2 linked regions of the Minwuia thermotolerans genome follow. The protein of the gene in region 2 interacts with the protein of the main gene of each other region in a pairwise test. Links are inferred from orthologs where the notes say so. Each region holds a gene or a part of one and is shown on either strand. Other genes may lie near its edges.

Region 1 (3,172 bases), on a different replicon or contig from region 2:
CCGGCGGCGAGAACGTCTCCTCGATCCGCGTCGAGGCGGTGCTGCAGCAGCATCCGGCGGTGGAACGCGCCGCCGTGATCGGCCTGCCGGACGACCGCTGGGGGGAGGCCGTCACGGCCTGCATCATCGCGGCGAAGGGAAAACAACTGGACGAGAAGGAACTCATCGCGTTCGCCCGGGAGCGTCTGGCCGGCTTCGAGACGCCGAAGCGCATCGTCGCCGTCGACGCGTTCCCCACCACCGTCGGCGGCAAGATCCTGAAGTACAAGCTGCGTCAGCAGTTGTCGTGATCGCCCGGCGCGGCGGGTTCTCTTCGGCATGAAGGCCCGCGCGGTCGGCAGGCCGCCGGGCCGTGCCCGTCAGGCGAATTTCGGCCGGATCTCGTCCATGATGCGGTCGATGATCACTTCGGCGTTCTCCGGCGTTTCGGGCACGATGTCGAAGCAGAACTCGGTCGCGCCGGCGTCCTCGTAGCGGCGCAGCGCGTCGAGGATATCCTGCGGCCGTCCCTGGGTCGGTAATTGCCCGTCCTGGGTCCGTTCCTCCTGGAAGACCAGGGGCACCTTGGGACAGATCGGCAGGTCGTCGATGGACCGCCCCTCCGCCTCCAGCGCCTTCGCCAGGTCGCCGCGCAGCTCCTTCACCTGGGCGTCGGTGACCCGGAACGGGTGCCAGACGTCGCCGTACTTCGCCACCCGCTTCAGCGCGCCCGGCGAGTGGCCGCCAATGTAGATCGGCGGATGCGGCTTCTGCACGGGCGTCGGGCCGACCACGCAGCCGGAAAAGCTGTAGAACTCGCTCTCGTGCGCCGCCGGCTCGCCCGTCCAGAGCTTGCGGCAGATGGCGAGGCCGTCATTGGCGCGCTTGCCGCGTTTGCGGAACGGATAGCCCAGCGCGTCGTACTCGTCCTCGAACCAGCCGACGCCGACGCCGAAGTTGGCCCGGCCCCGGCTGACCCGGTCCAGCTCCGCCACCTGGGCGGCGACCTCCAGCGGGTTGCGCATGGGCAGGATCAGCACGCTGGTGCCCAGGCGGACATTGCGCGTGCGGCCGGCCAGGTAGTTCAGCACGCTGAAGGGCTGATAGTAGTAACGCTTCCATGCCGGCGGCAGGCTGCCGTCGGGCGTGCCGGGATATTTCGACTTGTTCGGCGGCGCCATGACCAGATGGTCGCTGGCCCAGAGCGCGTCGAGTCCCGCCGCTTCCGCCTTGTCGGCGACACGGTCGAAGGTCTCCGGATTGGCGTCGTCGCCGCGGACCGGAAGCGAAATGCCGAACTTCATGGCCGCTCCTCCCTTGCTGGCCCTGTCGGGAAATTAGACCAGCGAAGGGGCGGGGTGTCCAATTACTTGGGCGCTGGCCCGCCGCGTTCGGCGAACAGCCGGCGCGTCTTCTCCAGGTCCTCGGGTGTGTCGACGCCCAGCGGGATCGTGTCGACGCGGGCAGCGTCGATGCGCATGCCATGCTCCAGCGCGCGCAACTGCTCCAGCTTCTCGCGCTTCTCCAGCGGGCTGGGCGGCAGCTTCACGAAGCGCTCCAGCGCTGCCCGGCGATAGGCGTAGAGGCCGATATGGTGCCAGTGCGGGCCCTCCCCGCCGGGTGCGCGCAGCCGGGTAAACCACAGCGCCCGTGCGGTTCGGGCGCCGTCGGCAAAGGCGGTGACGACCTTGACCGCATTGGGGTCGTCCAGCTCCGCCGGGTCGTGGATCTCGGCCACCAGCGTGCCGATGTCGACCGAGGGGTCCGCTTCCAGGGGCTTCAGCGCGGCGCGGATCGTCGCCGGGTCCAGGGCCGGCAGGTCGCCCTGCAGGTTGACCACCGAATCATGGCGGCCGTCCGGGTCCGCGCGGCACAGCGCCTCGAAGATGCGGTCGGAGCCCGATGGATGGCCCGGATCGGTCAGCACCGCCTCGCCGCCGGCATCGCGTACCGCTTCCACGATCTCCGCCTCGGCGGCGGCGACCAGGACGGGGCCGATGTCGGCCTCCATGCCGCGTTTCCAGACCTGCACGATCATCGGCAGGCCGGCAATCTCGGCGAGCGGCTTGCCCGGCAGGCGGCTGGAGGCCATGCGGGCGGGGATCAGGACCACGGGATTCATGAATGTTCTTCTGGACGGCTCTACCAAAGGGCGCGATGCGGCGTTAGACCGCATCATTCAGGGGCGGGGCCAGAGGCTATCACCTTGCGCGAGGTGGCGAGGGGGATTCCGCCAAGTCAGCCATGGCTAACCGGAAGGGACGCGGCAATGGACAGCATGCAGTTCAACAAGATCGCGGGCGCGGTATTGCTGACCGTCCTGATTGGATTCGTGATTACCGAGGTCTCGCACATCCTGGTCCATCCCGGCAGCCACGGTGAGGTTGCCTATCCGGTGCCCGAAATCGCCGAGGACGGCGCGGCCCCGGCCGAGGAAGAGGCGCCTTCGCTGGCCGTCCTGCTCGCCAATGCCGACGCCTCCGCCGGCGCCAGCGACTTCAACAAGTGCAAGGCGTGCCACACGATCGAGGAGGGCGGGCCGAACAAGGTCGGCCCGAACCTGTTCGGCGTGCTGCACAACGACATCGCCTCCCATGGCGGCTTCGCCTATTCGCCCGTCCTGTCCGACATGGAAGGCGAATGGACCTTCGAGAAGCTCGACGCCTTCATCGCCAACCCGCGCGGCTACGCCCAGGGCACCAAGATGGCCTTCGCCGGCATCAAGGACGCCGAGGACCGCGCCGACCTGCTGCTCTACATCCGCTCCTTCGGGGACGCCGACGCCGCGCTGCCCGAGCCCGAGGCGCCTGCCGCCACCGAAGGCGAGGCCGCCCCGGCGTCGGAGGATGGCGACGCCCGGCAGCCCGCCAATGACGGCGCCGCGCCTGCCGCGGATCAGCCGGCCGACAACGCCGCGGAGCAGACCGAGAACGGCGAGGCCGCGACCAGCGAATAGGTCGGGACGCCGGACAGCGCGATGACCGGCGACCTCCAGACCTTCGCGGACTTCGCGGGCGAACTGGCCGATCGCGCCGGCGATTTCATCCGGCCGCTCTTCCGCCAGCCCATCGAGATCGTCTCCAAGGCGGACGAGAGCCCGGTCACCGAGGCTGACCGCGGCGCGGAGCGCGTCATGCGCGGCCTGATCGGCGAGCGTTTTCCCGACCACGGCATCGTCGGCGAGGAGTTCGGC
Region 2 (3,305 bases):
CTGCGCCGTGTCGGCGGGAACCTCCCGCCAGAGGCCCTCGGCGAGCCAGGCGGTCTGCACCCCCGAGCCGCAGAAGCCTTCCGCCCCGTGCGTGCCGGAAAAGGTCAGCAGCATCTTCTCCGCCGCCGGATCGCCCAGCACCGCCACATCGGTCGTCAGTTCGACGCCGGCGGGGCTGGCCGCGGGGTTGACGTGGCGCTCCAGCCGGGCGCCGGCGGCCTCTGCGGCGGCGCGGAACTTCGCGCGCGCATCGGCGTAGTCAGCGGCGAAATGACGGGCGATGTCCATGGGGCTGTCCTCGGGGCTCGGGTGACGGCGGAGACTAGCACGGCGCACATTGCGGGAATGTGAGCGATCTCGCCGGGCCTGCAAGGGGTCAGACGGTTTCCTTTCGCCCACCGAAGGTGCTGCCGGCGGAGGCTGAGACGATGCAGCCGATGGCGGTCCATTGCGTCCAGTCCAGCCGCTCGTCCAGCAGCACGAAGCCGACCAGCGCGGCGACCGCCGGCGCGCCGCTGATCACGAGGCCGAAGACGCTGCCCGACACGCGCCGCAGCGTCAGCATCTCCAGCAGGTAGGGCACGACGCTGGAGAGCACGGCCACCGCCGCGCCGATCGCCAGGATCTCCGCATCCAGCAGGACGGCGCCGGCATTGACCGCGCCGATGGGCGCGACGAACAGCGCGGCCGCCAGCATGCCCCAGGTCACCGCCTGCCCGGCCGGCAGCACCGAGGCGCGCTTGCCGAAGACGATGTAGAGCGCCCAGCAGCCGGCCGCGGCGCCCGCCCAGGCGATGCCGACAGGGTCGAGCGCGCCCGGCCCGGTCTCGATCGGCAGCAGGATCGTGAGGCCCGTGACCGCCAGCGCGACCCAGAGCAGGTCGACGATACGCCGGCAGCCCGCGAGCGCCACGACCAGCGGCCCCGTGACCTCGATGGCGACGGCGATGCCGATCGGGATCAGCTCCATGGCGCGGTAGATGGAGAAGTTCATCGCCCCCAGCATCACGCCATAGGCGGCGACCGAGCGGATGGCGCGGCGGTCGAGCCGGGCCCGCCAGGGCCGCCAGATCAGGGCCAGGAACAGCGCCGAGAGGCCGATGCGGAGCGCGGTGACGCCGTCGGCGCCGACCAGCGGGAACAGGGTCTTGGCGAAGGCCGCGCCGGCATATTGCGAGATCAGCGCAGCGCTGAGAAACAGCAGCGGGATCGCCGCTTCCGCCGGCGAGCGCAGGGCGCCAGGTGGCGGTCCGGTCAGGCGCTCACCCTCCATCGCCACGCCCTTCCGGCCAGCCGGCCGCGAGCAGCTCGTCGGCCAGCGGATGCTCGTCGGGCACGGCGCGCGACAGCATCATCGCGCCGGCCATCCGGGCGACGATCCCGGCGGCGCGGCGGCGGCGTTCCTCCCCGTCGCCGTTCTCCGGGAGCAGCCGTTCCACCGTGCCGATCAGCTCTTCCAGACCCTCGGCGAAGGCCTGCCGCACCTCCGGCGCCCCGCGCGCCGTCTCCGCGGCCAGCGACGGGGCGGGACAGGCGCGGGCGGGGGCCTCGCGGGCCTCGCGCGCGAGATAGCCCCGGAGCAGTTCGTCCAGGCTGCGCGCGCCGGCGCGTTCGGCGGCCATGCGGCGGAAGGCGTCCTCCAGCGCCGCCGCCGCCAGCGCCGACTTGGAGGGGAAATGGTTGTAGAAGCCGCCATGGGTCAGGCCTGCGGCCTTCATCAGGTCGCTGACGGCGACGCCGTCGAAGCCGCGTTCCCGGAACAGCTCGCCCGAGACCTTCCGTATCCGCTCCCGGTTTCTCTGCGCCTCCTCGCGGCTGATCCGCATGACGTTCCTCCTGCGCAACAATCCGTGTATTGCGGACGTTTATCATCAATAACCCGTCGGCGGTCGGAGGAAAAGCGCTGCCTGCGGCTTGCCGCGGGCCATTTTTGCATTATTAATGATGTATATCATCAAAATGACGACGGCATGAAGCCGCCGCCCGCAGCCGCAGGAGAAGCCCGATGCCGCTCTGGAAGATCTACCACCCCGAGGACGCCTTCACCGCCGAGGACCGCCAGGAGCTGGCCCGCCGCATCACCGCCACATATGACCGCCTGCCGGAATTCTATGTCGGCGTGGTGTTTCAGGCAGTCGGTCCGGACAGCTTCTTCATCGGCGGCGAGCCGCGCGACAACTTCGTCCGCATCTGGGTCGACCATATTGCGCGAAGCCTGCCGACGGAGGAGCTGCGCACCTGGTGGATCGGCCGCTGCGAAGAGGCGCTGGCGCCCTTCATCCGTGACCGCGGGCTGGACTGGGAGTTCCACATCGACGAGACGCCTTTCGATTTCTGGTCGATCCAGGGCTACCGGCCGCCGAAGCCGGATACCGAGGATGACCGGCGCTGGAAGCGGGAGAACCGGCCCAGCCCGCCGACCGGCGCCTGACGCCCGGCCGCGGCGGCGCATCACTGCCGGCGGTCCAGCAAGCCGATGGCGAGCACGAGGCCGGCGGTGGTGACGGCGACGCCGCCCCACTGGACCGCGGACGGGAACTCGCCCAGCAGCGGCGCGCCGAGCAGGACGCCGGCCGCCGGCACCGCCGAAGGAAACACGGCGGCCCGCGAAGGCCCCAGCCGCGCCACGCAGGCCATGAAGGCTGCCGTCGCGATGCAGCCGGCGAAGACGCCCTGGCCCAGCCACTGCAGCGCGAACTGGTCCCAGCCGATGGCGGCAAGGCGGTCCGCGTCGGCCAGCAGGAGATAGACCGGCAGCATCATCGCCGCCGACAGGACCGTCACCACCGCCGCGCCCTTCAACGCCGGCACGGCCCAGAGCCGGAGCAGGATGGCAAAGACCGCGAAGCACGTATTGGCGGCGATGAAACAGAGATCGCCCAGCAATATGAGCCCGGTCAGGTCGGTGCGGAGCGCGCCGGCTCCGACGAGACCGATGCCGGCGGTGATCAGCGCCAGACCTGCAATCCGCCGGGCACCCGGCCGCTCGCCCGCGAAGACCACCGCCAGCAGCGTGGTCGCCAGGGTCAGCGTGGCCGGGCCGATCACGGCGCCGTGGGTCACCGGCGCGAGGCTGAAGCCGCCGGCCATGAGAAAGCCGAAGGCCGGTCCGCCGAAACAGGCCAGCACCAGCCCGCGCGCCCAGCCGATGCCCCCCAGATCCCGGAGTCCGGCGCGGACCAGCAGCGGCAGGAAAATGATTCCCGCCGGCGCCAGCCGCGCCACCGCGAGGTCGAAGGGGCCGAAGCCGGCGAGCGCGCCGTGGCGGGCGATGATCACATAGCCGCTCCAGCCCGTCAGGGCGA

Evidence for each region.
Region 1: the proteins of CWC60_RS21085 (region 2) and CWC60_RS13170 interact in binary tests that used the Escherichia coli proteins (3 or more experiments, as listed by UniProt). The link is inferred for Minwuia thermotolerans from one-to-one orthologs.

The regions. Positions count from the first base shown.
Region 1 is NZ_PIGG01000040.1:80,040-83,211, reverse strand. The notes cover bases 224-3,086. They hold CWC60_RS13170 (3-deoxy-manno-octulosonate cytidylyltransferase), read right to left. Parts: upstream 2,102-3,086; coding sequence 1,346-2,101; downstream 224-1,345. Other genes in these bases: CWC60_RS13160 (inositol monophosphatase family protein), read left to right, coding at 2,957-3,086; CWC60_RS13165 (c-type cytochrome), read left to right, coding at 2,249-2,935; CWC60_RS13175 (LLM class F420-dependent oxidoreductase), read right to left, coding at 360-1,283; CWC60_RS13180 (AMP-binding protein), read left to right, coding at 224-290. Also shown: more of CWC60_RS13180, read left to right, coding at 1-223; more of CWC60_RS13160, read left to right, coding at 3,087-3,172. UniProt on the Escherichia coli protein: Activates KDO (a required 8-carbon sugar) for incorporation into bacterial lipopolysaccharide in Gram-negative bacteria.
Region 2 is NZ_PIGG01000074.1:21,935-25,239, forward strand. What follows is about bases 45-3,040. They hold CWC60_RS21085 (TetR/AcrR family transcriptional regulator), read right to left. Parts: upstream 1,827-3,040; coding sequence 1,263-1,826; downstream 45-1,262. Other genes in these bases: CWC60_RS21075 (M14 family metallopeptidase), read right to left, coding at 45-288; CWC60_RS21080 (EamA family transporter), read right to left, coding at 377-1,273; CWC60_RS21090 (tautomerase family protein), read left to right, coding at 2,006-2,431; CWC60_RS21095 (DMT family transporter), read right to left, coding at 2,452-3,040. In the rest of the region: more of CWC60_RS21075, read right to left, coding at 1-44; more of CWC60_RS21095, read right to left, coding at 3,041-3,305. UniProt on the Escherichia coli protein: Involved in response to both electrophiles and reactive chlorine species (RCS). Represses the transcription of the nemRA-gloA operon by binding to the NemR box.